One region of the Brevibacillus sp. FSL K6-2834 genome, then DNA from elsewhere that is predicted to be linked to it. Evidence: riboswitches for the same ligand, from Rfam matches in the RefSeq annotation. Region 1 holds a riboswitch; each other region holds the start of a gene.
The links. A riboswitch is a leader RNA that binds a small molecule or an ion and turns the genes downstream of it on or off. The one in region 1 is predicted to bind glycine.
Positions count from the first base shown of each region.

Region 2: linked by a shared signal. The riboswitch ahead of NST96_RS09085 (sodium:alanine symporter family protein) and the one ahead of glyA (serine hydroxymethyltransferase) in region 1 are both predicted to bind glycine.
Region 3: linked by a shared signal. The riboswitch ahead of gcvT (glycine cleavage system aminomethyltransferase GcvT) and the one ahead of glyA (serine hydroxymethyltransferase) in region 1 are both predicted to bind glycine.

Region 1 covers NZ_CP151945.1:3,967,350-3,977,378, reverse strand. The annotation lists gene NST96_RS19765 (HD domain-containing phosphohydrolase) at 1-799, opposite strand, end outside; gene NST96_RS19760 (hypothetical protein) at 910-1,047, opposite strand; gene NST96_RS19755 (MFS transporter) at 1,224-2,483, opposite strand; gene NST96_RS19750 (hypothetical protein) at 2,795-3,025, shown strand; gene NST96_RS19745 (YtrH family sporulation protein) at 3,186-3,497, shown strand; gene NST96_RS19740 (hypothetical protein) at 3,494-3,973, shown strand; gene NST96_RS19735 (sporulation protein) at 4,098-4,874, shown strand; gene yjcZ (sporulation protein YjcZ) at 5,075-5,173, opposite strand; glycine riboswitch at 5,371-5,476, shown strand; gene glyA (serine hydroxymethyltransferase) at 5,637-6,878, shown strand; gene codY (GTP-sensing pleiotropic transcriptional regulator CodY) at 7,134-7,916, shown strand; gene NST96_RS19715 (MFS transporter) at 8,107-9,432, opposite strand; gene NST96_RS19710 (helix-turn-helix domain-containing protein) at 9,404-10,029, opposite strand, start outside.
Region 2 covers NZ_CP151945.1:1,841,282-1,851,310, forward strand. The annotation lists gene NST96_RS09080 (IS1182 family transposase) at 1-348, shown strand, start outside; gene NST96_RS09085 (sodium:alanine symporter family protein) at 391-1,746, opposite strand; glycine riboswitch at 2,037-2,146, opposite strand; gene NST96_RS09090 (electron transfer flavoprotein subunit beta/FixA family protein) at 2,475-3,305, shown strand; gene NST96_RS09095 (electron transfer flavoprotein subunit alpha/FixB family protein) at 3,302-4,333, shown strand; gene NST96_RS09100 (FAD-dependent oxidoreductase) at 4,317-5,612, shown strand; gene NST96_RS09105 (4Fe-4S dicluster domain-containing protein) at 5,612-5,908, shown strand; gene NST96_RS09110 (hypothetical protein) at 5,919-6,077, shown strand; gene NST96_RS09115 (asparaginase) at 6,354-7,379, shown strand; gene NST96_RS09120 (peptide ABC transporter substrate-binding protein) at 7,449-9,104, shown strand; gene NST96_RS09125 (sigma 54-interacting transcriptional regulator) at 9,173-10,029, shown strand, end outside.
Region 3 covers NZ_CP151945.1:2,339,917-2,349,945, forward strand. The annotation lists gene NST96_RS11555 (YqzE family protein) at 30-191, shown strand; gene NST96_RS11560 (YkuS family protein) at 214-468, shown strand; gene NST96_RS11565 (hypothetical protein) at 572-1,432, opposite strand; gene NST96_RS11570 (YqhG family protein) at 1,545-2,720, opposite strand; gene NST96_RS11575 (SNF2-related protein) at 2,760-4,463, opposite strand; glycine riboswitch at 4,686-4,779, shown strand; gene gcvT (glycine cleavage system aminomethyltransferase GcvT) at 4,971-6,074, shown strand; gene gcvPA (aminomethyl-transferring glycine dehydrogenase subunit GcvPA) at 6,117-7,466, shown strand; gene gcvPB (aminomethyl-transferring glycine dehydrogenase subunit GcvPB) at 7,459-8,925, shown strand; gene NST96_RS11595 (biotin/lipoate A/B protein ligase family protein) at 9,038-9,868, shown strand; gene dat (D-amino-acid transaminase) at 9,947-10,029, opposite strand, start outside.

The DNA.
Region 1 (10,029 bases):
CCGATGTATACGAATCCCTTTCCTCCAAGGCGACGGCCAATGTTTTCAAAATGCCTTGATTGGTCTCCGCGAGCTGTTGGCCGCGCAGAGTGGAGCTGAGCAGCGCCTTGTCCTTCCGCTTCGTGTTATAAAAAAGAAATGCGGTGATCAGATAGCTGCCAAGAACCAATAAAACCAGTAAAGATTTCAACAAGGAAAGCTGATGGTAGAAGTCCGACTCGGCTGTGGTCAGGCTTACATGCCAGTCCCACTCGGGAAAATACCGTGCTACGGCGATTTTCGTGTCGCGCGTCTCGGTAGTCGGGTCCAATGACGGGTATGTAATAACGGTTTTTCCTTTATGCAGCACTTCACGAACAAGTGTCCGCCCATCGGCATCGGACAATTGAAACATGTTTTGCCCTTCCAGATGCGGGTGCACGAGCAAGTTGCCTTGCGAATTAAAGACGATAAAGGCATCTCCCGAACTCAAGGTCAGCTCCACATCGTTGGTATTGCGGGTTCCGTCCGGGAGCCTGGTTCCGGCCAACAATTTCTTGGCACTCTCTTGAGCCTCTGTGCGAGTTATCGAGTTGTCTTTGACCCGTTTGTCAAACAAGCTCAGTATCTGGAAGACGGAGTTCAACTGTCGGTCCATCGCCTGTACTTCGTTCTGGTAGTAGAGAAGCTTTGTCTGGGAGTAACCGAAGAACACGATTACGGAAAAGATGATAGGAAGCAACATAAGGAACAATGGATAAAGGCGCGTTATGGTCGTTTGCGTCGTTTTCGAAGGCAAGGCGCTACGTCCTTTCCGCAATTTGGTATTCTTCCTCCTCATAATAGGCGAAATCGCTTTAACCTTCAATAAATTCACGAATGATGTCGAAAAAAATAGAGGAAGGGATGGTGATCGCCATCCCTTTCAAGTCATGTAGAAGGGCGGTTTGGTCCCTCCAGTTTTTTATTCCCGTACCCCGGCTGATCATTTTGCACGGAACGAGGCTGTCTGTTGTCTTCGCTTCGTACCTCTTGGTTATTGGAGAAGCGCTTTTTCGATTCGTCCATCATGACCTCCTAGAAAATCCACTGCTGGCGGTTAGATGCCCGCCAGCGTGCAAACTGTCGATCCTGGATGTTGTCCTCAGCCTGTATGAGCAGAGAAGACAGGGGGATGCGCTGAAGCAGTTGCACCTTTTCCTCCTGAATGGGGGGACCATCTTGTTGTGTCCGTTCATCCATCTTTATTTGACACGCTCCTTTTTAGGCATAAAACGGGACTGGATCGGCCCTGCGGCCTCGCTTCCCTGCTTGTGACGCGGCATGGCGTAGAGAGCGAACAATCCCATAACGACAGCGAGAATGATTGTCGTAATGGCGTACACCACCCACGGATAGGGGCTCTTGACCCCGCCCAATCGCTCTACGAGTGTGCCGCCAACAGTTGTGCCGATGGCGGTGCCGATACCCGATACAAAGTTGGCAATCCCGAAATACGCCCCCAGCCATTCCTCTTTGGCAAAGTGACCGACGAGGCTGTCCTGCACAGGCATCAGAAGCATTTCCCCGATGATGAACAGGACGGCAGCAGCGCTCAGCGTGGCAAAGCGGTCCGCGAACCCGATGCCGAACAAACCGGCGCCTATCATCAGGATTCCCGCAACGAGCGATAAATACGGATTGATTTTCAGAAGCACAAAACGGGAAATCAGCCCCTGAAGCAGCACCACACTTACGGAATTGATCGTCCAGATCAGCCCGATCAAATGAGCGGAATGCAGCACGTACTCGCCGCGCAATGGCAGCACCAGCGTGAACTGGGCATAAAAGGCCCAGATCAATAGAGAGAGTCCGGAAAAGAGCAAAAAGCTCCGATGCCGGAAAATATGCCGGTACTCCGATAAGGACGTGCGTTTGCAATCAGGTCCGACGCAGCGGTCGTTCGGCAGGGTAAACAGGATGCCGGCAGCAAGCAGCAAAAAAACAATCGAGGCCAAGACAAACGGATACAGATCCTTGGTGGTCATCCAGGTGATCGTCAGGCCCGCGATGATAATGCCGAGGTGAGCGAAAATCCCTCTCCAGGAAAAAGCTGCGGTCCGCTGGGTGTTGTCTACGGTGTCAGCGAGCAATGCTTTGATTGTCGGTGCCAGAAATCCAACTCCCAGTCCGTTCACACCTGAGAAAAACAGCAAGGCGGCGTAGCTGTCGCTGTAGTGGTAGCCGAGCATCGCAACAGCCTGGAGCAGTGCTCCCGCCAGCATGATCGAGCGCCGGCCGAGACGGTCGGACAGAGGACCTCCCAAAAGGCTGCCCGCCTGATACGCGATACTGCCGACACCGAGAATGATGCCGACCTGTCCGAGAGAGAGGGCACGGGCTTTTTTTAGGAAAATGGGAAAGATCGGCACGATCAGAAAGGAGGCCAGGTGCATGAAAAAAACCAGGACGAGCAGCAGTGCAAATATTTTGTTCCGCCATAGCTTTCCTGCCGCAACGGTCATAGAGCCGCCTCCTCTTTCGTTTCGGCAATCTTCCCCTAGTATGCATGTTCCCGTAGCCAGTCTATGCACCCGAAAATAGGCGAGAGCGGAATTGAAGGGATAACAGGCTTTCGTCCAATCCAACGGGTGCCTCTCGACATATACCTATACTGTAAAAAAACTGTGGGCATACATGGTGCAAGGTTGCGTCAACAAGGAGGGACAAACGTGAGAGGCTTTTTTGCAAATCACGAAGGGTTTGAAGTAGTGATTTGGATTCTGGTGATCATCTTTCTCCTCTCCATTTTCTTCGACGAAGGGATCGATTAAAGGTGAGTGCATACCGTCCGATTCGCCGGTTAAACCGCTATTACAAAAGAAATGACGGGTTTCGATCCTGGGTTAAGGCTAATGAACAGTGGTTTCGGGAAAATCCGGAAGTATTCCAGCAGGTTCTGCACAATCCCAATATGGTCAATCTGTTCATGGATCTGATGATGATGAACTCCGCGCAAATTCAAAAGAGACTTCGGCGAATGAGGGGACGAGGGAGAAGAGGCTGAGGGCTGCATACAAAAACGGCGTGTCGCTGGCGGCATGCCGTTTTTGCGTGTGTGAGAGCCGTTTGGCTGGGAGCCATATAGCTAGGGACATATAGCCTTTCATATTTGTCCAGCCTCCGGCGTAGGGATAGACTAACGCTGTCAAGCCGGAGGGATGGAGATGGGGCAGGTCATTTTAACCTTTTTTGTGGCGTACGGCATTGTGGTCGGCGGTTCCCTGTGCGGTGGATTGGGCGCTTTTTTAAATGAAAAGCCGCCGCTCTGGTCCATTCATGATTTGGCTGACCAATTGAAAATATGGGGCCTTGTAGGTGCCTTGGGCGGAACGTTTGACTCCTTTTTGCAGATCGAAAAAATCCTCGCGGGCAATTTTTCGCCTGTGTTCAAACAGCTTGTCATGATCGTTGTCGCCTTCCTCGGGGCACATATGGGGACGATTTCGATTCAATGGCTGGTCCAGGTGCGTTCATGAAAATAATGTTGTGGAAGCGTTACGTAGCTCTCCTGCTCATAGGCGCCATTCTCGGCGGGTCGGGAATGCTGTTTATTTACGGCAGGGAAATGGAGCAGATGATGCTTGTCAAGCGCAGTCTGGAACTGCTGAACGAAAAGCTGATGGAGGAAAATCAGAGCTTGAAGCAGTCGGAAAAAGTGGCCCGGAGAAAACAAGAGGTGGTCATCGATGAGATTCGGGTCACCGTCCTGGATTCAAAGCTGCATGAAACGATTCAACTGCAAATGACAAGGCAGTTGGAAAAAGACTTGGCTTCCCTGAAAGGAAAAAAAGTCGAGCAGGTGGCAGAAGTCCAGGAGATGCTCCATGAAATGCTGCGGAGAAGAGAGTACATCATCGAAGGAACGATGGTCGAGGTGCGCGTCAAAACGGTGGCGATCAGCCGGATTCTCCACTTGTTCGTGACTGCTGAAGTAAAACGCGAGGATATATGAAGATCGGGAAATCTATTTTCGGCAGCGAAACTTTTATTGCGACCCGCCGTATAAAAGGTACAGAAGCTTCTCACTGCATGAAAAAGCAAGGCAATCGATGCGTTGGTAAGGGGAGAATGAGTCCATGTCAATGTTTAAAAAGCTGTTGGCAAGCGTAGGTATCGGGGCTGCCCAAGTAGATGCCCGCCTGGAGAACGATTCGTTGATCCCGGGAGAATGGGTAAGAGGTGAGGTCCACATCACAGGTGGCGATGTTGCACAGGATGTGGACGAAATTTATATGTACGTCGTCACGCATTATGAGCGCGAGGCAAATGATCGCAAGGTAAAGGAAGAATGCACGCTCGGCAAGTACCGTCTTTCTGAACGGTTCGTGCTGAACCCGAAGGAAAAGAAGGTCATTCCGTTTTCCTTCCAGCTTCCGTACGAGACTCCGCTTACGATGGGACGGCAGCCTGTGTACCTGCGTACCGGACTGGACATTAAAAATGCCATCGATCCGGGAGATTCAGACTTCATCGAGGTTCGGCCGCATCCGCTGATGGAAAAAGTGCTGGACGCGATTCAGTCTCTCGGCTTTCAATTATTCAAAGTGGATTGCGAATACAATCGTCATCTCGGGCGCTCTTACCCGTTTGTGCAGGAGTTTGAGTTCCGTCCGACAGGCCCCTACCGCAGCCGACTGGAGGAGCTGGAGGCCGTCTTTTATTTGAAGGAGGGAGAACTGGAGGTTCTTCTGGAAATGGACAAACGAGCTCGCGGTTTTCTGGGAGCCTTTCAGGAAGCCTTCAATCTGGACGAACGCTACGCCCGTTTCCGGCTGACCCAGGCTGATTTGCATCGACCGGTCTCGGCGATTGCCGAAGGGATCGAAGAAATCATCCGTCGGAATATTCACTAGCAAAAGGCCAAGCCACGCTCTGAAAAAACCAATACGCATTTGACAAAAACACGCGGGAGTGTGAACGGCACCCCATTTGTTAGGCACAGCTAACATTTGGAGGTGCAGTTCAATTCCCGCGTTTTTATAACGATATGGGAGCTCGCCCACGGTCTGCCCAATCAATCATCCATGAAGAAGCGAACGGTTTGCAATCTTTGCTAACAATCTTCCGAACATCCGACAATCGAGAGCAGAATAAACAGCACCAGAATAAGACCGATACCGTTAAACCCGCCGCTCTTGAACAGACTACTCATGCAAGCATCCTCCTTTGTTTGAATGGGTTCCCTGCTATCGTATTTACGGGCGGGCCTTTCGGTGTTAGGGCGACTACCCATTTTGGGCGACAGGCCGCAGACTGGATCATTCTCAAGAACAATTGATATTCTATTCGAAATATTATTGACAATGTTGAATCCCTTGACGTATGATTCGAAGTAATTGCATAGAGCGGATGACGATTGTGGGAGAGACCGGACCGAAGCGCCCGGCACCGAAGGAGCAAGTCCCAAAAATCCTTGGGAAAGAATCTCTCAGGTACAAGGTACCACAATTGGACGCACCTCTGGAGAGAGCGAACAGCCACCCAAGGGGAAGACTCCCGTGTCAGGAGTTAAACTCTCAGGTAAAAGGACAGAGGAGAGGTAGATTACGTGCTATCTATCTTTCCCTTGTCCTTTTTTGCGTTCGGGAAAGATGGGAGCCAAGGGAGGAATATCGATGAGCTTGCAGGATCACGACAAGGAAATTTTTGAAGCGATCGAAGCGGAACGCCAGCGCCAGCTCGGGACGCTGGAGTTGATCGCATCGGAAAACTTTGTGAGTCAGGACGTTTTGGACGCCATGGGATCGGTTCTGACCAACAAGTATGCGGAAGGCTATCCCGGAAAGCGGTATTACGGCGGCTGCGAGCACGTGGATGTAGTCGAACGCTTGGCGATCGAGCGAGTATCGAAGCTGTTTGGAGCAGCCTATGCCAATGTCCAGCCTCACTCCGGCGCACAGGCGAACACGGCCGTGTTCTTTTCGCTGCTGCAGCCGGGAGATACCTTCATGGGAATGAATCTGTCGCACGGTGGCCATCTGACGCATGGAAGTCCGGTCAGCCTCTCGGGAAAGTGGTTTAATGTCGTGGCATACGGGGTCCGCGAAGAGGATCACCTGATCGATTATGACGAAGTGGAAGCGATTGCCCGCCGGGAAAAGCCGAAGATCATCATCGCAGGCGGCAGCGCCTATTCGCGGACGCTTGATTTCGCCCGCTTTCGCGAGATCGCCGAGCAGGCAGGAGCAAAGCTGATGGTAGACATGGCTCATATCGCCGGCTTGGTGGCGGCGGGCGTGCATCCTTCGCCCGTTCCCCATGCTGACGTCGTGACAAGTACCACGCATAAGACGCTGAGAGGACCGCGCGGCGGCATTGTGTTAACGAATGACGAGGAGATCGCAAAGGGCGTAAACAAAGCGATATTCCCAGGTATTCAGGGCGGGCCGCTGATGCATATCATAGCGGCAAAGGCAGTCTCTTTTAAAGAAGCGCTGCAGCCCGAGTTCAAGAGCTACGCGGAGCAAGTGGTGAAAAACGCAAAGGCTCTCGCCGAGACCTTGCTCGAAGAAGGAGCGAGACTGGTTTCGGGGGGCACGGACAATCACCTGCTGCTTCTCGACGTTCGCGTCTTCGGACTGACAGGAAAGGAAGCGGAGCGGCTGTTGGAAGAAGCGGGCATCACTGTCAACAAAAACACGATTCCGTTTGATCCGGAAAGCCCGTTTGTCACCAGCGGGATTCGCATCGGCACTGCCGCTGCCACCACAAGGGGCATGAAAGAAGCGGAAATGAAGACCATCGGACGATCGATTGCTGCTGTTCTGAAAGGAAAAGGAGATCCGTCCGTTCGAGATACGATCAGTCAGTTATGTGCTGCCTATCCGCTTTACAGTCGCGCTTCAGTTTTGCGCTGACGGAGGCTGGCGATGATTTACAAATTGAGCAACCCGGCGGAAGTAAGCGAATTGCTTTCTGCAGAACAGTACATGGCGTTTGTTTCAGAAGAGTAGGAAGCGGCTCCTGCGGGAATGGTGGAACGGACAGGTCCTTTATGGCATAAACCATAAGGGGCCTGTTCTTTTATTGTCTATTTTTTGATTTGCATGTATAAGCCGGGATTTTTCTGACAATACTGCGACTATACATAACCGCAAGGAGGAAAAAATGGAATGAATTTACTGGAGAAAACTAGAAGGATTAACGTCATGCTGCAAAAGACGATGGGAGGAAGCGGGGTAGGGTATCATGATCTGGCTCGGCTGCTGGCTGATGTGATTGGCGCGAACGTCTACATCGTGACGGCAGACGGGACGATTCTCGGAAACGGGGTTCGGGAGGATTTTGGCATCGGACAGGGGCAGGACGGCCGGTCAGGCGCAATGCTGCCATACGGCTACAATCAAAAGCTTTTGGAAGTCAATCAGTCTCTGGCCAATGAGGGGGTACAAAGCCCGTACAGCATGGTACCAGAGGAGCTGTTGCCGCTCTTCCCGCAAATGATGACGACCATCGTTCCGATCAACGCAGGCGGAAGCCGTTTGGGTACCCTCGTATTGCTGCGGGCTTACGGCACTTTTGAAACAGAGGATCTGATCCTGGCCGAAATCGGGGCAACCGTAATCGGCATGAAAATTGTCCGTCAGCGCACGGAACAAATTGAAAATGAAGTTCGCGACAAGACCTTTGCCAAAATCGCGCTTTCCTCCCTTTCCTACAGTGAGCAAATCGCCATCGAAAAAATCATGGAACAGCTCGATGCCAAAGAAGGCCTGCTCGTCGCAAGCCAGTTGGCCGATCAGGCCGGACTGACCCGTTCCGTCATCGTCAACGCGCTCAGAAAGCTTGCCAGTGCAGGTGTGCTGGAATCCCGTTCTCTCGGGATGAAAGGGACCTACATCAAAGTATTGAACGACAAATTCCCGTCCGAATTGGCGAAGTGGAAGACGTCCTAAAGCGAAAATGCCCAATCCAATGCGGATCGGGCGTTTTTCTTTTTGCAGGTGATGGAAAGAGGCAGGAGGGGAGCGTGTGTGCCGGGCGCGCAGAACGCTCTGAACGCCCCGAACGCTTTGAACGCTCTGAACGCTCCAAAGGCTCCAAACGCCCCAAACGCCCCGAACGCGCCTGCCTCCCTTGCCCCGGTCAAACAGACAGCGTGGTTTGCGGTTTTTCTTGCTCCTGCTGCTTTTTGGCACCTTGCTGAGCCCATAGCGGATGCTGCTCCGCCTCCCTAAAGTGGCGAAACAGGATCAGACTCATCCCGAGCAAGCCGACAGCAATTCCGCCGACGAGAAGCAGCGTACCGGCTTCCAACATCTTTGTTTCAAGCAGAAATGAGCAAAGGGCATAGCTGACCGGACCGAGTCCGATGGACATCGTTGTCAGCAAAGACATGACTCTGCCCAACATGTGGGCGGGGACGATGGTCTGAATGTAGGTGATCAAAGGGATGTTGGTCATCGCCATCGTTATTCCCACAAGCAGCATCATCGACAGACCGAACGGCAGAACATGCATAAAGGAAACGGCAAGGATGCCTGCCCCCATCAGACCGAGGAAGAACGGAAGCAGCAGAAAGCGTCCGCGAAAGCCATTGCAGGCGCCGGTAATGACTCCGCCAATGATCGTGCCGACTCCGAGAGAAGTGCTCAGAGAGCTGTAAGCATTGCTGTCCCAGCCCAATTGCTTGACGAGGAGCGGCAGCCCCATGTTGACAGGACCTGAGAACATCATGTTTACGACCAGCGAGGTTCCGAAGATGATCATCAGCACCGGGATGGTTTTGGCAAAGAGGATTCCTTCAAAAATCTGCCGGAAAAAGGAGGGTTCTTTTGTTTGGCGTGAGGTGTCAATTTCCTCTGCCGGCTCCAGACGAAGGGTAGAAATGATCAGTGTACCGATGAAAAAGGCGGCTGCCATGACAAGAAAGGTCGCGGGATAGCTGGTCAACCGCATCAAGAGCGCTGCCGTGAGCGGACCGCCGACAAGGCTGATCTGCTGTGCGATTTCCATAAGGCTGTTGGCGGGAGCAAGCTGCTCGCGGGAGACGACAAAAGGCAGGACGCTGCTTCTCGCAGGCCAGAAGAAAGCGTCGACGGTACCGAACAGGAAGGCTGTGAGATACGCGGCATAAGGCAGCCAATGACCGGTTTCCTGCAGCAGCAGCAAGCCGAAGGCGCCCAGGACAACTCCGCGGGCCAGGATGGAGCCAAACATGATCCACTTTCGGTTGTACTTGTCAGCCGCGACGCCCCCCACCAGCATAAAGAGCAGGCGCGGGATGGACATGCACATCAGTGTCGTCCCGAGAACCGCTTCTGATCCGGTCTTGTCGACGATAAACCAGGACAAGGCGATAAAAAAAGCGCCGTCAGCCAACGCTGAGATCAGATTGCCGATCCAGAGGCGGAGAAACTGGCTGTTGCGCCAGAGAACCGGATTAGGTGACGGAGTTGCCGTCATCGTCATTGGCGTCAGCCCTCCTGCTAATTTTTCCGACTGTCGTATCGTTGATAAATTCATAGCCGTCCGGCAGCGACTCGTCTTCCGCTACGTAAACGCGTTCATTCGTCATGAATCCGACGTGGACGAAATAAAATACTTCATTCGTATCTTCGATTTCCCCCGCGGCAATCCGGCGCAGGTGTCTTTCCTCAATATCGCCCAATTCCTTCAGGAGCTCGCGGTATTTGTCCAGCCATGCGTTGATTTCATCCCGCGGGCCTTTTATCTCGCCATTGCAGCCAAAAAGCGGCGGCCGTTTGGATTCCTCGGCAAAGTACAGGAAGCTCTCTTCCGGAGCATTGTACAGACGGGTTATGCTGCTGCGAAGATGGTTCAGCATCGTTTCCTGCATCAGCACGGTATCGTCTTTGAGGGACGGCAAGAGGGCGTCGCTTACTTTGAAGTCGTATGCTTTGGAGCGATAAAACTTTTGCACGATCCCGTTTTTTTCTTCCGTTCGAACGACTTCGATGAAGCCGTGATGCTCCAGCTCTTTCAGATGATAGTGCACCTTGGAGGGAGAGAGGGAAAGCTGGGTAGCCAGTTGCTTGCCGGTCTGTT
Region 2 (10,029 bases), 2.1 Mb from region 1:
AGAGTGAGTCGCCACATCTGGGCTGATTACCTCGAAGAGGTAGACCACCTCCGGCATACCGAGGAAAACAAACAAATCTATAGCAAACGGAAAGAAACGATTGAACGTGTATTCGCTGATATGAAGGAAAAGCATGGCATGCGTTGGACGACCTTACGAGGACTGGAGAAGGTCACGATGCAGGCGATGCTTGTTTTCGCTGCCATGAACTTGAAAAAAATGGCGACCTGGCTATGGAAATCAGGTCGCCAAAAGGTGAACGATCAAAACACCTTCGGTATTTTCATCAAATTATTAAACAAACTCCCTCTGCTGTTCGTTCAGCGAGGGAGTTTGTCTGCAACCTGACCCCCTCATTATGAGGGGGAAAATTTTGGGGTGAGAGCATATTTACTGTGACAGCTTCGACTCCAGAGGCCCATTCAAAAAGCGCTTCGTCTCGGCAACGACCACACCGGAGAGTCCGATCAGGCCGATCAGGTTGGGCACTGCCATCAAGCCGTTCATGATGTCGGAGAGCGTCCAGACCAGATCGAGCTTCATCGTTGCTCCGACAGCGACCATGACTACCCAGACGAATCGGTAGTATTTGGCAGAGCCTTTGCCGAACAAATATTCAAAGCATTTCTCGCCGTAATACGCCCACCCGAGGATGGTGGAGTAGGCAAACAGGATGATGGCAACGGCCAGCACGTAGCTGCCGGCTTGACCGAAGACGCTTTGGAAGGCGTAGGTAGTCGCTTCCACGCCAGACATACCGGTGGACCAGGCTCCCGTAGTGACCAAAGCAAGCCCTGTGATCGTACAGACGAGAATCGTATCAATAAACGTCCCTGTCATGGAAACGAGCGCCTGCTTGGCCGGTTCGTCTGTTTTTGCCGCCGCGGCTGCGATCGGTGCGCTGCCCAGACCGGCCTCGTTGGAGAAGACACCCCTGGCAACCCCTTTTTGGATCGCCATGGCTACGGTCGCTCCCAAAAAGCCGCCTGCAGCCGAAGTGCCGTTAAACGCTCCGTGTACAATGTCTGCCAATGCCTGCGGTACTTGCCCCGCATGAAAGAGCACGACAATGATTCCGGCAACGATATAGAAAAGGGCCATAAACGGCACCATGACGCCGGTGACCTGTCCGATCTTTTTTACGCCGCCGAGGATGACAAAGGCGGTAAAGGCAGCCAGCACAATCCCCGTTGCGACCGGAGGGATCGAGAAGTTCAACTGTACCGCTTCAGCGACGGAATGGGACTGGACCATGTTTCCGATCCCGAAGGAAGCCATTGTTCCAAACAAGGCGAACAAAACAGCGAGCCATTTTTGCTTCAACCCTTTCTCCAAATAGTACATCGGTCCGCCGGAAAAAGTGCCGTCAGCCTGCCGGATGCGGTACTTGACAGCGAGAATCGCTTCGGCGTATTTCGTCGCCATCCCGAACAGAGCTGTGATCCACATCCAGAACAGAGCACCCGGTCCGCCGACCGCGACAGCCGTGGCCACCCCGGCGATATTTCCCATCCCGATCGTTGCCGCAAGCGCGGTCATCAGCGCCTGAAAGTGGTTGATGTCCCCAGCCGCTGTTTGCTCCTGCTGCTTCCCAAAAGCGAGGCGCAGCGCATACCACAGCTTTCTGAACTGCAGCCCTCGAAGGCGGATCGTCAGCATTACCCCAGTGCCGACGAGCAGTATCAGCGTAGGCAGTCCCCACACAAATCCATTCACCATTTCCAACCATTGCATAAGCATGTCCATCTCGGTTTCCCCCTTGCTGTTTTTGAAGAGAAAAAGAAAAAACATTTCACCCGAAAATGAAATGTTCTCTGGAGACGGTCGCAGGACGTACAAAATTACGTAAATAAGAATACAAAAAACCGGCGGCAAACCGCATTTGTTGATGGGCGCAGAAAAGTTTAGCAACATGTAAAATGTTCAACCTTCTGCAACACATAAAAAACTTCGTCATACGAAGAACGAATATCTTCGAGAGAACTGACAGCAAAGCTTTTTATCGACAAATTACTAACCGTTTTTGTATAAGTCCAAGCGTCCACTCTGTCCTTTTACCTGAGAGATTATTCGCCGCGGCGAATTTGCTCCTTCGGTGCCCAATCCTCTTTTTGAAAAAAGAGGGAGTCTCTCCAGAGGCTCGTCCCCATGCAGTTTTACTAGTTTCCTAGACCTGAGAGTTTCGGGAAGGTTCCCTTGCCCCGTCGGTAGACATCTGTCTTCTCCTGAATGGTTCATCCGAACGATATGTGATTTATAAATCAATTATAAGGAGCGAAGCGAGCTTGTCAATGGATTGAAAAAAATTGATCGATCCCCCGCTTCTGGCAGTTCTTGGTCTATTCGACAGCGCTGAGCAATACGTTATATCAATGATGAACATGCCGCCCGAAGCGTCGTGTCAAAAAGAGACAACCTGTGCAAGAGCTGCCATCGAAACGATGCCCCGCCGGGCTGCAAGGGGGGAGTTTTTCATGCTGCATATCGTCGCCTGTATCAAACAGGTGCCGGACACGAAGATCATCAAGATGAACCCGAAGACAAATACGATGGACCGTTCCAGCGCGCCTGCCATTTTGAATCCGTACGATGCGCATGCCGTGGAGGAAGCTGTCCGCTTGAAAAAAAGGTACGGGGGAACAGTTTCCGTCCTGACCATGGGGCCTCCGCCCGCTGTCAAAGCGATCCGGAAATGCATCGAGATCGGTGCGGATGAGGGGTACATGATTACCGACCGGGCCTTTGCCGGGGCAGATACGCTGGCCACCAGCTATGCGCTGACGAAAGCCCTCGAAAAAATTGCCAAGGAAAAGCCGATCGACCTGATCATCTGCGGAAAGATGACGATCGACGGGGATACGGGCCAGGTAGGACCGGGCATTGCCAGACGGCTCGACATCCCGCCTTTGACCAGCGTGAAAAAGGTGGTCGAGGTAAACAAGCAGCAAGGCTATGCCATCGTCCACCGCAAGCTGGAGGACGGCTATGAAGTGATTCAGTCCGCTTTGCCCTGCCTGTTTTCGGTGGAAAAGGAAATCAACGAGGTACCCTATTCGCCGCTGCCCAACATGCTTCGCGCCGCACGCTACCAGCCCGTAATCTGGGCGGTCAGCGATCTGGAGGACGTCGACAGGACACTGCTGGGTCTCAAAGGCTCCCCGACGATTGTGGCCAAGGTCTGGCCTCCGGAAAAGCCAAAAGGCGGCGAAATGCTGGAGGGATCGGCACAGCAGCAGGTTGAGCGATTGATGGAAATTTTGCAGCAGAAACAAGAGCTCTTTGCAGGGAAGGAGGCACGGGCATGAATCTGGACGAGTACAAAGGCGTGTGGGTATTCCTCGAACACCAGGACGGGAAAATCGTGCCTGTCTCCCTGGAGCTTTTGGGAGCGGGGCGAAAGCTGGCAGACAAGCGGGGAGTACCCCTGGCCGGCATACTGATTGGAGAGGGAGTTCGGCAGTTGGCCGCGACCGCGTTTCACTACGGTGCCGATACGGTCTATCTCTACGATGATCCCGTTTTCCGGGATTACCGGACCGAATCGTACATGCGTGCAGTCATTGCTTGCGTAGAAAAGCACAAGCCGGAAACGATCCTGTACGGTGCGACCTCGACGGGCAAGGACCTCGCCAGCGCGGTTGCCACCGATCTGGAGACAGGGCTGACTGCGGATACGACGATGCTCGATGTGGATGAGGCGACAGGGCTTTTGGAAGCGAGCCGGCCCGCATTCGGCGGCAACATCATGGCCACGATTCTCTGCAAAAAGCACCGGCCGCAAATGGCCACGGTGCGGCCGAAGGTCATGAAAGCGCTCCCGATCGACACCAGCCGCAAAGGAGAGCTCATCGAGGAATCCATCCCGTTGCGGGAGGAAGACATTCGGACCAAGGTGCTGAAGATCGTCCGGGAAACGCAGACAAAAATCCGCCTGGACGAGGCTGACATTATCGTCGCAGGGGGCAAGGGGCTCGGCAGCAAGGAAGGCTTTCAGCTCATCCATCGCCTGGCCGAGGCGATCGGAGGCACTGTAGGGGCGAGCCGGGATGCCGTCGAGGCGGGATGGATCGATCACGCCCACCAGGTAGGCCAAACCGGGGTGACAGTCACGCCCAAGCTGTATGTTGCCATTGGCATTTCCGGAGCGATCCAGCATCTGGTCGGCATGCAGAACTCCGGCCTGATCATTGCCATCAACAAAGACCCGCAGGCGCCCATTTTCCAATCCTGTCATTACGGCATTGCCGGGGATGCATTCGAGATCGTTCCGATGCTGATCGACGCGCTCCAGGTGACGGCTGGCAAGGAGGTACAGTATGGCGGAAAAATTTGATGTCATTGTCGTGGGAGCGGGGCCGGCCGGTACGTCCTGCGCGTATACGCTGGCAAAGGCGGGTGTCAACGTCCTGCTCCTCGAGCGGGGCGAGTATCCGGGCTCCAAAAACGTGATGGGCGGCGTCTTGTACCGCAAAATGATGGAGGATATTATCCCCGGCTTCTACAAGGAAGCGCCAGTCGAACGGCCGATCGTGGAGCAGCGGTTCATGCTGCTCGATGAAAAATCCGCCGTCACCTTTAGCTACAAGGGCCTGGAGTGGGGAGAGGAGCCGTACAACAACTTCACCGTCCTTCGGGCGAAGTTTGACCAGTGGTTTGCAGAAAAGGCGGTTCAGCAGGGAGCCCTGCTCGTCAATGAAACGGTTGTGACTGAGTGTCTGGTTGAAAACGGGAAGGTCATCGGGGTGAGGACAGACCGCCCGGACGGCGATCTGTTTGCCGATGTGGTCGTGCTGGCTGACGGGGTAAACTCCCTTTTGGCCAAATCGCTCGGCTTTCACAAGGAGTTTCGCCCGGACGAGGTGGCGCTGGCGGTCATGGAAGTGCTCAAGCTCGACCGGAAAATCATCGAAGACCGCTTCAGCCTGGAGCAGGACCAGGGCTGCACGTTTGAAATCTTCGGCGACGCGACCAAAGGAATTCTCGGAACAGCCTGGCTCTACACCAACAAGGACAGCCTCAATATCGGCGTCGGCGCGATGCTGTCCGGCCTGATCAAGAACAAGATCAAGCCGCATCAGCTACTGGATTACGTCAAGAAGCACCCGATCATCCGGCCGTACATTCAGGGAACGGAGCAGCAGGAATACCTGGCGCATCTGATTCCGGAGGGAGGCTACCGCTCGATCCCGAAGGTCGTAGGCGATGGCGTGATTGTAGTGGGGGACGCGGCTCAACTGGTCAACGCGATTCACCGGGAAGGCTCCAATATGGCGATGACTTCAGGGGTGCTGGCGGCAGAGGCCATCCTCGAAGCTAAAGCTGCGGGAGACTTTTCGGCTTCCATGCTCGACTCTTACCGGCAGAGGCTGATGGACAGCTTCGTTGGACAGGACATGAAAAAATACAAGGATGCCACGCACCACTTTGAAAAGTACCCGCATTACTTCGAGAAGTACATTCCGCTCATGAACAGGGCCGCCAGCCAGATGTTCACCGTCGATGGCAGCTCCAAGTGGGAGAAGCAAAAGAAAATCTGGAGGGAGCTTGGCTCCGCCAAAGAAAAGTGGAAAATGGCCCGCGATCTGATGCAGGCTTGGAGGGTGATGAAGTGATGAAGGAACTGCCCAAAGGTCAATCGATCGAGGAAAAGCAGTACCTGGTCCGCTTCAAGGCGGATACGGAGTCGCACCTGCACGTATTGGATACGGATGTATGTGCCACAAAATGTCCCGACAAGCTGTGTACGATTTTTTGTCCGGCAGAAGTGTACAAGTGGGAAGAGGTGCGAATGCATGTGGGATACGAAGGGTGTCACGAATGCGGAAGCTGCCGGATCGGTTGTCCACATGAAAACATCAAATGGGTATACCCCAAAGGCGGACACGGCATCATCTTCAGATTGGGGTAACAGGCGATGGATGATGTTTAAAGTGGGCGAAGTCGTGACGTACGCGGGTGACGGGGCGAGGGGAATCATCCTGGACATAAAGGGAGAGCAGTATCTGGTCATGTGGGAGGATACATTCGTCAGCTTGGAGAAGGCCGAATGCCTGCGCAAAGAAGGAGCAACCGAATAACTGGGCCAATGGGTGCCCCTTTTTCCCCGGTGCTGGGGGAAAAGGGGTGCTTTTCATTTTTGTTAGAATTTATTTCACCTATTTTAAACAAATTGTTCACCTATTAATAAAAATAGGGTAACCTAATACTAATTGGTCACAATCTATGGAACAGCCTGAAGCGTAGGAATTAAGCGAAAATTCAACGTCCTTCGACTTGTCGGAATGGTTGGCACGCATCTTGCAATAACTCGTTTATATAGCAACTCCATATTTCAACACCAAAGGAGATTAGTCATGAACCTGGTAGCCAACGTATACCGGGGGGATGCGGTAGAAAGCACACACCTCGGTCATGTAGCTGTCGTCGATGCAAACGGAAACTTGCTTTATTCCTACGGTGATCCTCATCGCCAAACCTTCGCGCGTTCCAGCATGAAGCCGATCCAGGCGATTCCGGTCATTGAGACGGGAACAGCGGACAAGTTTGGACTGGAACCAGCCGATCTGTCTCTCTGCTGCGCTTCACACAGCGGCGAGCCGCGTCACCGCTCGCGGGCGATGGAAATGCTGATACGCGCCGGACAGCCGGAAGAAATGCTCCAATGTGGAACCCATGTGCCTCGCGACGAGGAAAGCTATAAGGAACTGATCCGTGCGGGCAAGCCATTGACCCCGATCTACAGCAACTGTTCCGGCAAGCATGCAGGGATGATCGCTACAGCTGTACACATGGGAGAAGAAGTAGCCACGTACCATCTGCCTGAGCACCCCGTGCAGCAGCGCATTTTGGATGCAGTTGTCGATCTGACTTCCTATCCAAAAGGCAAAATCGTTCTGGGAACGGATGGTTGCGGCGTTCCTGTTCACCGCCTGCCACTGGCCCACTACGCCTGGGCGTACGCCAAAATGGCAAGGCCCGACGTGATCGAAAATCCGACTCGCCGTCAGGCGGTTGCCCGGATCACCGATGCGATGATTGCGCATCCGGAAATGGTCGGCGGCAATAACCGCTACTGTACCGATTTGATGACGGCCTTTGCCGGACGAGTGTTTGGCAAGGCAGGTGCAGAGTCCGTATACTGCCTGGGCGACCGTCAAACAGGCATCGGCATCGCTGTGAAGATCGAGGACGGTGGACCGCGCGCTATATACGCGGTGGTCAATGAAGTGCTTCGCCAGCTCGGCATCGGCACGGACGGTCCGCTTGAGAAGCTCGCAGAGTACACCAACCCGATCGTAAAGAACATGAGCGGAAAGGCAGTAGGCCGTATTGAAACTGCCTTTACCCTGCACGCAAGCAACACTCCACTGGGCGTGTAAAGGCTCGTTGCTTCCTGACAGCCGTTTACGCATATATACAACAAGCATAAAAAAGGGGGAAATCCTGCGATGAATTTGCGCAAAGGATGGAAAGTACTGAGCACTTCCGCTTTGCTGCTCTCGCTGGTGCTGACAGGCTGCAGCCAGTCAGCAGCACCGGCAGATCCAGGCAAGCAGCAAGCGGGGGAAACGGGAGGACAAGCAGACGCTTCGGCCAAGCTTCGGTTGAACCTGAAGACGGAGCCGCCTTCTCTCGATCCGCCGAAAGGGTTTGACAGCACCTCCAACGAAGTGCTGAACGCAACGATGGAGGGCCTTGCCCGCCTGGACAAGGATCACAAGCCGCAGCCGGCGATGGCCGAGAAGTGGGAAGTGAGCGAAGACGGAAAAACATACACCTTTACGCTTCGCGACAGCAAATGGTCCAATGGCGATCCGGTAACGGCGCAAGACTTTGAATACGCGTTCAAGCGCATCGTCGATCCGAAGAACGCATTCCCGTCCGCATTCCTGGCTTACTACATCGAGGGAGCCGAGGAGTTCAACAAGGGCGAAGGCACAGCCGACGGCGTAAAAGTCAAAGCAATCGATGAGAAGACACTGGAAGTAAAGCTGAAGTCTCCTGCGGGATTTTTCCTGCACATCCTGACTCAGCCAACCTTCTTCCCGGTTAACAAAAAAGTGGTAGAAAGCAATCCGAACTTTGCTGCGGAAGCATCTACTCTCGTGAGCAACGGACCGTTCAAAATCACCGAATGGGTACATGATCAATCCGTCAAAGTAGAAAAGAACGAAGGCTACTGGGATAAGGATTCCGTGAAATACGCGGGCATCGATTGGGTCATGGTAAACGACGAAAACACCCAATACCAAATGTACAAAACAGGCCAATTGGACATGATCCAAACCGTGCCAAACGATATGAAAAAGCAACTGATCGATTCTGGCGAAGCGAAAGTGGAACCGGAAGCATCCATCTACTACTACCGGATGAACGTCAAAATGGAGCCGTTCCAAAACGCAAACATCCGCAAGGCATTTGCACTGGCGATCGACCGTCAGGCTCTGATCGACAACGTGGCACAAGGAAAACAGCTTCCGGCACTGGCGCATATCCCGGTCGGCTTCCCTGAACCGGACGGCCGCGATTTCCGTGAAGTCGGCGGCGATTTCATCAAGGACAACGATGTAGAACAGGCAAAAGCGCTGTTGAAAAAAGGGATGGAAGAAGAAGGCTACACGACTCTTCCGCCGGTTACTTTGACGTACAACACAAGCGACGCCCACAAGCAGATCGCGCAAGTACTGCAAGAAATGTACAAGAAAAACCTGGGTGTTGATGTAAAGCTGGAGAACAAGGAATGGAAAGTGTTCCTGGCCGACCAGCGCGCCCGTCAATTGCAAATCTCCCGTTCCACCATCCCGGCTGATTACGGCGATCCGCTCAACTACCTGGAGCTGTTCGTGACCGATCATCCTGGCAACCGCATCAACTACAGCAACAAAGAGTACGATGCGCTGGTAGAAAAAATCCGCAATACGGCTGACGAAAAAGAACGCTTCCAGCTGATGCACGATGCCGAGAAGATGTTCATGGACGATATGCCGCTTGTGCCGATCTACTTTGGTACCAAAGTGTTCATGGATCAGCCGAATGTAAAAGGCATTATCCGTCACCCTGTTGGAACGCTTGACTTCAAGTGGGCCGAAATTTCGAAAAAATAGTACGATAGTGAGGACAAGGGCTTGCAATCCCGCCCTTGTCCTCACTATACATCTTGGAGCGGGTACTCATGGAAAAAAAGACTGTAACCTTTGTTGCGAAGATGGACGAATTTTTACAATCCGTGGTTAGTCAATGCCATGAATTGGGCATCTCGCAAGACTTTCATATCGAAGGTCGGCGGGTCGACCAGCTGCCTTACCGGCCGATTGCCGAAGGTTCACTGGTTGTACTCTCCACGAAAAGCATCTACGAACAGGTGGAGCCGTATTTGCCGCAAGACTCCAGGGCGATCGTGGCAAAGCGGATGCTGCCCTATCACAACCTGCGGGAAATGCTGGAGATACCAAGAGGTGTGAAGGTACTGCTCGTCAGCGATACGGCCGAGACGGTGGATGAAACGATGAGGCTTTTGATCGCATCGGGGATGGACTTTGAGCTGTATCCGTATTACCCCGGATCTGATTATCCGCTGGACATTGACATCGCCGTAACGCCGGGCGAGGCCGAGCATGTTCCTCCGACGATTCGCAAGGTCGTCGACATCGGCTTTCGGGTCATCGACTTGTCTACGTGGTTGGAGATTTACGCCCATTTTGACAACGGGAATTTCCAAAAGGTAACAGCCCGCACCATGCAGTCGCTCATTTACATCACGAAGCAGTTGAACAATGAAATTCTTCATGCCCGCCTGCTGCAAATGTATCTGGAGGGTATTGTCAACCGGATTGAAGACGCAGTCATCGCTTTGGACGAGCAAGAAGTCATCCGGTTTATCAATCAGAAAGCCATCGATACGCTTCATTTGCACGGACCGGGTGTCCAAGGGGAGAAAGCGGCCGTTTGTCTGCCGGAAGACTTTATGGAGACGGTTCGCGACTGCGACGAAAATGAAGAAGTGCTCGTGGACTGGGCAGGCCGGACTTA
Region 3 (10,029 bases), 1.6 Mb from region 1:
GATCCGCGCGTACGAAGGAGGCACGTGCGATGTCGTTTCAAGAATACCTGAAATTTTTGACCCGCCTGTTTGTCCAGTACGTGGAAACGCCGAAAACGGAGCGGAAGATGAAAAAGGCTCCGCGCGAGTCTTGGTCTGCCCGCTGGTTTGGGGCGATTCCGATGTCCATCAAGCTTCTGTGGCGCAAGTAACCATCCAAACGGAGGTAGCAAAATGGCGAGAGTTGCTGTGGAAGGTTCCCTTACCCAAATTTCCAAGATGCTTCGTGACAATGGGTATCAGGTCGTCGAACTGGGTAACTGGCAAAATACAGTGGATGCCGTCGTCATTACAGGTCAGGATGTCAATGTGCTGAATGACCAGAGCAAGACGATTACTGGCGCCCCTGTGATCAATGCGTCGGGCATGACCCCGCAGGAAGTATTTCATGCGGTACACGTCAGATTGTCTCCTACCGAACATCACTGATGATCGGGGCGGGTCTGCGATTTTTCCAAACAGGCCTCCTCGGGAAAAATGTTGAAAGCTCTCTGCGAATGATTCGACAGAGAGCTTTTTCGTTTGCAGACATTTACTTTTGAATATGAAATTTTCCCACCTTGCTCGCATAGGCGTATGGGAGAAAACGCAATCCCTCGTCCCAGACGCCGATGTACGGTTTTTGCCCATTCCACACATGCAAAGACCCGACAGAGAAAGGGGAGAGCACCTCGGAGTGGTACAAGCTGACTGCCAACGTAATGTCCTTCGCGTTCTTTTGCCACAAATCTTCCCATGTTACGGTCTTGCCGGGAGTGGGAGCATAGACAAGGGGAGTAAACCAGCTGATATTGTCAAACGGATTCACTGCTTCAGCGTGAATGACACGGGTAGCCACGAGTTTCTGTCCAGGAGCAGCCAAATCCTGCTCCTGCAAGCTTTGAATGACGGATTCCTCAGTACGAGTCGTGCTTAGATACCGCTCACCCGTCTTGGCATCGACAACTTGCTTTTCTTTTGGCAGCGAGACCAGCCAGTGCGAGGCAAAGCCGTCGTACACCGGCTCGGCGGCAACTTCACGCGGGGCAAATGTATCGTCGAATAAAATGTACTCGCCTAGCCCGTACTCGAGCAGGACGAACGTTGGATTGCCTTCCGTCGAAGGAACTTCTCCCACGACCATGTACCCCACCTGCTTGCTGCCTTGCGTCAAGCTGACCAGCCACTGATGTTGATTGGCACCGAGCGTTTGGACGTCGATGCGGGCATTCCTCCAGTCGGCAAACTGGGGATCTTGTCCGACTATGCTATTTTTCCATTCTCCGATTTGTGTTTGAAAACGTTGATCCCATTGCCCTTCTTCCGCCAAGACGGTTGTCTGTCCGGGCAAGCAAAGGGCCAGTGCGACAAGCAATGCGCACAGAGAGCGGGAAACGGAGGTTTTTCCAGTCACAGTCAAGCACCACCTTTGTGGAAAGGCTTTCTATGGTACCTATTGTAACCAGAATGGGAGAAAAGATTTGTTGGTTATTGTCTCTTGCCGTTCGTATTTTCTCGCTGTCCTTTTACATTTTTCGCCCGTTGCCGTGCGGAGGGGCTGAGGGCGGAGCGGATTGCAGATAAAAAAGGCCGCCATTGATGAACTGAACCGATATTCTCGGCTCGTATTGCCAGCGCATCTCTTCCATGCGACGCCGCTTTTCCTCCTCGGGTGTACTGGCCACCCATTCGGTCTGGTCGATCTTCTCGCGGGGCGTCTCTTGAAAGCTGTTGGCCCGCAAAAAGTCGAGAATTCTTCCGCCTGCCGAGCGATGCTCCTCCAATGACGGACTGACCGCTTGAATCGCAGTCGTTTGGCGTTCGGTTTCCTGTTCCAGGAGAAGGTTCAGGGAGCCATTTGGCTCGGCTGCAGCACTCTCAACATTATCTGCTGCGCTGCTTGCTGAACCTGTTGATTTCCCGGAGTGCCCGTCTTGCAGCTCGTCCCCGCCCTTATCAGCTTCGTTGGCAGCCTCATTCCCATCATCAGCCGTTCGGCGTTGCCTCTCCTCCAGCTCCCGGTAATACGCCTCCAGGATTTGCAGCTCTTCTTCCAGTCGCTGTTTCGCTGCTGCCGCCCATGTCTGGTCTTCCTGAGCCAGAATGCGGCGGATCTCTGCTTCCATCATCGCAAACGCCTGGCTGATCGTAATGCGGCGGTCAAGCGTATAGTGATAATCCGGGATGGAGGGGGCAAGTTGACGCTGCAGCAGGAACGGATAAAAGTCCCGTACGATGTGCGGCTGGTGTAAATTCACCCCGAAATGCAGGATGAGATCACGCTTTTTGTCGCAAATAAATGAGACCTTCCAATTCACCCCAAGCCAGGGGACCAGCGGCACCGATTGGCGGGAAGAGGCTTGAGCGCGGGTTTGCGGCAGCGTTTCGTACATGCAGACAAAGCTGCCGTGTTTGCGCGTCGACTGAAAAATCTGCTGCAGACGAGCTGCGCCCAAATGCAAATGCTCCGCCCGCCTGTCGTCCGGCATGCGGTCTGGATCGAAGCAAAAAGTCAGCACCAGCGGCTGGTAGGGCAGGTTCATCTTTTCGACCCAGCTCCAGTAGAAAGGGCGGTTTCCGATATCCTTGTCTACCTCGACCGGCAGTTTGACAGTCAGAAAATCTGGATGTGTCTCCATGATGTGTGAAGAAAAGGCGGACAAGTACTGCTCCACATACTTGCGGACTCGCTGCTGGTTCATCGTTCTATCCCTCCCGAGACTGCAGGTTGCAAGATGAGCTTACTGTTCGGCTGTTTCCGGCAGCGGCTCCTTGGTTTTCCTGGCCAACCGCATGGCACGGATGGCTTGGCCCATGTTGTCCAGCTTGAGAGCCATCTCTTTCTCCGACGAAGAGTCCATGATGATGCTGATCAGATTTTCCTCCAGGGATTGCTTGAGGTTCAGCCGTTCGACGATGTCATCGAGCTCGCCGATCACCATTTCAAACAGGTCGATTTTTTCATAGAGGAGCTGGAGGATATGCTCTTCGATGGTGCCTACTGTAGACAAATTGTAGATGTGTACGTCCCGCTGCTGGCCCAAGCGATGGACCCGGCCGATCCGCTGCTCGACCCGCATCGGATTCCAGGGCATGTCATAATTGATGACCTGATTGCAGAACTGCAGGTTGATCCCCTCGCCGCCGGCTTCCGTGGCGATCAATACCTGTGCGCGATTTTGAAACAGCTCGGTCATCCAGTCCTTTTTGCTCCGTTTGAATCCTCCGCGAAACGGAACAGAGGTGATGCCGTGATCGTGCAAGTATTTTTGCAAGTAGTTTTGCGTGGCCCGGTACTCGGTAAAGATGATGACCTTGTCGTTGATTTGCTGAATGAGCTCGACTGCCTTGGCAGCTTTGGAATGTGACTCGATTTTCTTGATCATCTCGACGAGCTCCATGATTTCCGCGCGGACAGGGGAGTCTTCTGCTGCCCGTTGATGCATGTTGTAGAGCGTGAGAAAGGCGGCTTCCCGGCTGGAGCAAACCTCGCGCTGCAGCGTGATCAACGCAAGCGAGTTATAGCCGCCCGATCCGGTGTGATACTGTTCTTTGACGAAGCGCGTTACGCCCTGATACAACGCGGCTTCCTCGGGGGAAAGCTCGATCGGAATGGACTGGACGCGTCTGCTGGTGAAATGCACGCCTCCGTCGCTGCGTCTGTTCCGGATCATCACTTTGTCCAGTTCGGTCTTGAGCTGCTCATTGTTTTTTGCCTGCCGCTTGCCTTCCACATAGGTTGTGGAGAAGCTGGACGTGTGTCCGAGATGGCCGGGCTTTAAGAGGTTGATCAGATTGTAGAGCTCATCCATCTCGTTCTGGATCGGAGTAGCGGTCAGCAGCAGGCAGTATTTTTTGCGAATCTCCTTGACGAACTGGTAGTTGCGCGTTTTTTTGTTTTTCAGCTTATGGGCTTCGTCAATGATCAGCATGTCGTAATCGATGTCCAGGACGTGACGGCGGTGGGGATCGCGTTTGGCTGTATCGATCGAGGCAACCACGACGTCGTATTGCCGCCACATATACTCCTTCTTTTGGGCGACAGCGGGTATGCCGAATTTTTGATTCAATTCTTTCGTCCACTGGATTACGAGCGATGCCGGCACGAGGATAAGTATTTTTTTCGCCAGCCCGCGGATCATGTACTCTTTCATGATCAGCCCGGCTTCGATTGTTTTGCCCAGGCCCACCTCGTCAGCGAGAATGGCCCTGCCGCGCATTTCGTTCAAAACGCGCTCCGCCGTCTGCAGCTGATGGGGAAACGGTTGGAGCGTAGGCAGGTATTGCAAGCACTGAAGCTGGTCAAACTCGCGGATAGCCATCGCCTCTTCGGCTTCCAAAGTAAGCTGGAACAGCTCCCATTTGTCCCAGGGGCCGTCCTGCTTCATTCGTTCATTTAGCAAATCCATCCAATCGGTATCGAAGGAAACGGGAACGTTCGGCATATGACTACCTCCGCTTTGGGGTTTTGTCATGAAAATGCTATATCGTAAATCAAAGGTGAACGTTATTCTTTTTGATCAAAAAATTTGTTAGTGATTTTCCGAGTTAATTCGCAATTTGCATATTTTCAAGAATGCGCTCACGTGGTAGGATAAAGAAGGAGTTCATTCAACTAGTATGGAATGTATTTGGAACATTTATGTATCACCCAGTATCCACCGCGAATGAAAGTAGCAGGGAGAGACTGCTTGTAAGGCAGCGCCGAAGGAGCAAGCCGGGTATGGTGAATCTCTCAGGCAAAAGTACCTCTACTGGACGCATCTCTGGAGAGAGCTTCTTCGGGAGCCACCAAAGGGGAAACTTGCAAGCGATGCCAAAGGAACGGCTCGCATCAAGCGAGGCAACTCTCAGGTACCAAGGACAGAGGAGGAGAAATGGGCGCCTTATTTGGCGTATTCATTTCTCTTGTTCTGTCCTTTTTTGCATGAAAAAAACAGGAGGTGCCCGAAATGACGACACTGAAACGCACGCCGCTGTTCCCTGTCTATGAAAAATACGGGGCCAAAACGATTGATTTCGGCGGATGGGATTTGCCCGTGCAATTTTCCAGTATCACGCAGGAGCATGAAGCAGTGCGGACGAAAGCAGGCTTGTTTGACGTCTCTCATATGGGAGAGGTTGAGGTAAAAGGGGAGGGAGCCTATCTCTACCTGCAACGCCTTACAACCAACGATCTTTCCAAGCTGGAAGCAGGGCAAGCGCAATACAGCGTGTTCTGCTATCCGGACGGGGGCACGGTGGACGACCTTCTTGTCTACAAATACGCCGACGATCACTACCTCTTGGTGATTAACGCGGGAAATATCGACAAGGACTACGCATGGATGCAGCAGCATCTGAGCGAGGGTGTACAGATCGAGAATATCTCACCGCAAACAGCACAGCTGGCGATCCAGGGGCCGCTTGCCGAATCGATCCTGCAAAAGCTGACCGACACGAACCTGACGGAAATCGGTGTTTTCCGTTTCAAGCGGAATGTCGTGATCGACGGCATTGCGACTCTCGTTTCGCGCACCGGCTATACCGGAGAAGACGGATTTGAGATCTACCTGGACAGCGACAAAGCGATTCAGCTATGGGACCGCCTCCTCGAGGTCGGCAAGCCGGAAGGGCTGGTACCATGCGGCCTCGGCGCCAGGGACACGCTTCGTTTTGAAGCGAAGCTGCCGCTCTACGGTCAAGAGCTCGGCAAAGACATCTCGCCGATCGAAGCGGGTATCGGCTTTGCAGTAAAGGTAGACAAAGAAGTGCCGTTCATCGGACAGGAAGCCCTCAAGGCGCAAAAGGAAAACGGCGCTCCCCGCAAGCTCGTTGGGATTGAAATGATCGACCGCGGCATCCCGCGTACGCATTACCCTGTTTTTGTCGGGGAAGAGCAGATCGGCGAGGTTACGACGGGCACTCAGTCTCCGACGTTGAAAAAGAATGTGGGACTCGCGCTGATCAAATCCGAGTATGCAGCTGTAGGCACCGAACTGGAAGTAGAAATTCGCGGCAAGCGGCTGAAGGCTGTCGTGGCAGCCACACCGTTCTACAAACGTCCCAAAAAGTAAACCAACCAATCCAAGATCCGATAAACAAGGAGGACAACGTTCGTGAAATACCGTTACCTGCCTCAAACCGATCAGGATAAACGCGAGATGTTGGACACCCTGGGCATTTCCCGGGTGGAAGAGCTGTTCGCGGATATTCCGGAAGAAGTTCGTTTCAAAGGTTCCCTGCAAATTCCCGAGGCTCTGTCCGAACCGGAGCTGGTCAAATATTTTTCCGGTCTTGCTAATAAAAACGCCAACTTCAGTACGCATGCAAACTTCCTGGGAGCGGGTGTGTACCAGCATCATATCCCGAGTGTCGTCAACCACATGCTGCTGCGGGGCGAATTTTTTACCGCATACACCCCGTATCAGCCGGAAATCAGCCAAGGGGAGCTGCAGGCTATTTTTGAGTTTCAGACGATGGTATGCGAAATGACGGGCATGGAAGTGGCCAACTCCTCGATGTACGACGGCGCTACTTCTTTGGCAGAGGCAGCAATGATGGCGGCAGGCCACACGAACAAGAGCAAGGTCGTGGTTTCCCGTTCCGTCCATCCGGAAGCGCGGAGCGTGCTGAAAACATACGCGTACGGCCAAGGCGTAGAGGTCGTGGAAGCAGACCTGAAGGACAATGGAACCGACACGGCAGCACTGGACGCGCTTGTTGACGACCAGACGGCAGCTGTCATCGTTCAATACCCGAACTTTTTCGGTCAAGTAGAAGACCTGTCCTCCATTGAGCCGATTGCACATGGAAAAGGAGCGCTTCTGATCGTTTCCTCCAATCCGCTCTCGCTCGGCGTGTTGGAAGCGCCGGGACGTTTGGGCGCAGACATCGTTGTTGGCGATATGCAGCCATTCGGAATTTTCGCTTCATTCGGTGGACCGCACTGCGGGTATTTGGCCACCACCTCCAAGCTGATGCGCAAAATGCCCGGCCGGATCGTCGGACAGACGAAAGACGAAAACGGCAAGCGCGGATTCGTTTTGACCCTGCAAGCGCGCGAGCAGCACATTCGCCGCGAAAAAGCGACATCCAACATCTGTTCCAACCAGGCTCTCCTGGCTCTCGCGGCCTCTATCGCGATGAGCGCGTACGGAAAGCAGGGCGTACAGGAAATCGCCATGCTCAACCTGCAGAAAGCTCATTACGCCAAGCAAGCATTGGCAGCAAAAGGACTTGAGATCGTAGGCAGCGCACCTACCTTCAATGAATTTGTAGTGAAATTGAATAAACCGGTAGCGGAAGTAAACAAGAAGCTGCTGAAAAAAGGGATTATCGGCGGCTACGACCTTGGAATCGATTATCCCGAGCTTTCCGGCCATATGCTGCTTGCCGTAACGGAACTCCGAACAAAAGCAGAAATCGACGATCTCGCGCAGGAATTGGAGGCGATCACCCGTGCATAACGACAAAGAAAAAGCGTTGATCTTTGAATCGAGCAAGCCTGGTCGCGTAGGGTACAATCTCCCGGCGCTTGATGTGCCGGAGGTAGAGGTAACCGATTTGCTGCCGAAGCACTTGATTCGCGAAACCCCAGCAGAACTGCCGGAAGTATCCGAACTGCAGCTAGTTCGTCACTACACGGAGCTGTCCCGCAGAAATCACGGGATTGACAACGGCTTTTATCCGCTCGGCTCCTGCACCATGAAATACAATCCGAAAATCAATGAAGACGTTGCCCGTTACGCGGGCTTTGCCCAAACCCATCCGTACCAGCCGGAAGAATCTGTGCAAGGCGCGCTGGAACTGATGTATAACCTGCAAAACGAACTGGCGGAGATCACGGGCATGGATGCCGTCACTTTGCAGCCGGCAGCAGGGGCAGCAGGCGAATGGACGGGACTATTGATGATCCGCGCTTACCATGAAAGCCGCGGCGAAAAAGGGCGGACCAAGGTAATCGTACCGAACTCCGCACACGGAACGAATCCGGCTTCCGCTGCTGTAGCGGGCTTGGAGACAGTTACGATTCCGTCCGACGACCGCGGGCTGGTAGACATCGAAGCTTTGCGCCAGGCAGTAGGACCGGACACGGCGGCATTGATGCTGACCAATCCGAACACGCTTGGATTGTTTGAAGAGGACATCGTCGAGATGGCAAAGATTGTACACGAAGCTGGCGGCCTTCTCTACTACGACGGCGCCAACGCCAACGCCATCCTGGGCATCGCTCGTCCCGGCGACATGGGCTTTGACGTCGTTCACCTCAATTTGCACAAGACCTTTACCGGCCCTCATGGCGGCGGCGGTCCCGGTGCCGGCCCTGTCGGTGTGAAAAAGATTCTGGAACCGTTCATGCCAGCTCCAATCGTAGGCAAAAAGGCAGATGGCACTTTCTTCTGGGACAACGACCGTCCGCAATCGATCGGCCGCGTAAAAGGGTACCATGGCAACTTCGGCATTCTCGTTCGCGCGTATGCCTATATTCGCTCCATGGGACCAGAAGGTCTGTTGCAGGTTTCGCAAAATGCGGTGCTGAACGCAAACTACATGATGCGCAAGCTTGCAGAAGCCTACGAGCTTCCCTATGACCGTGTTTGCAAGCATGAGTTTGTCCTGTCCGGCGTTCGCCAGAAGAAGCTGGGCGTGCGGACGCTGGATATTGCAAAACGCTTGCTTGATTTCGGGTTCCATCCGCCGACTGTCTACTTCCCGCTGATCGTAGACGAGTGCCTGATGATCGAACCGACAGAGACTGAATCCAAAGAAACACTCGATGAGTTTATTGACGTAATGCTGCAGATCGCTCGCGAGTGCGAAGAAACACCGGAACTCGTGCAGGAGGCTCCTCATACGACAATCGTGAAGCGTCTGGATGAAGCCACTGCTGCACGCAAGCCGGTACTCCGCTACCAGCCGGAATAAGAACGCAAACGAGGCTGCCGAATGTTTCGGCGGCCTTTTTGCATGCCGCATTGTTGCCGTTTCATCATCGGGAGAAGTACAATGGAGAGGGTGAGAGGAGGACATGCGCAGCATGGAAAAATGGCGATTTATCGTGACCGAGGGGATGTCCCCGGCAATGAATATGGCAGTAGATGAAGCAATCCTGCAGCTTCACAGCGAGGGCAAGGTTCCTCCAACCGTCCGGTTTTACACATGGAACCCGGCAACCTTGTCGATTGGGTATTTTCAAAAAGCGGCAAAGGAAATCAATTTGGAGCTTGTTCAAGAAAAGGGCATCGGTTTTGTGAGGCGTGCTACGGGAGGAAGGGCTGTCCTGCACGACCAGGAGCTGACTTACAGTGTTGTCGTGTCGGAAAGCCACCCCGAGATGCCTTCCAGTGTCACCGAGGCGTACAAGGTGATCAGTCTGGGACTGCTACACGGTTTTCAAAACCTCGGCCTGGATGCGGAAATGGTTTCACTGGCAAGCGAAGAAGAAAAAGAAAAGTACAGCTCGCCGGGATCGTCCGCCTGCTTTGATTCCCCCTCCTGGTACGAATTGGTGGTGGAAGGGAAAAAGGTGGCAGGCAGTGCGCAGACCAGGCAAAAGGGCGTCATCCTTCAGCACGGCTCCATTTTGCTGGATATGGATGTCGAGCTGCTGTTCTCCTTGCTTCACTTCTCCTCAGACAGGCTAAAGGAACGCATGATGGAGAGCTTCCGGAAAAAAGCGGTGACGATCAACGAGGTGAGCAATAGACCGGTATCGCTTCAGGAAGCGATGGAGGCATTTCGCGACGGCTTTGCCACAGGCTTGAAGGTAGAGCTCGTAAAAGGCGAATTGACTCCAGAGGAGAGGGCGCTCGCCGAAGAGCTGGCCGCTTCGCGCTACTCGACCGACGAATGGAACCTCCGCCGATAGTTCAATATGCGAAAGGTAAGTGGATAAACAAAGAAGGCTCTCTAGGAGCGAAACTCCTGTGAGAGCCATTTTTTCGGATTAGACCAATGCGTTTGCGTAAATATGTTCTTCAAACAGCTGTTGCAGCTTTTCCACGACGGGTCCGATCTTTCCGCCGCCTA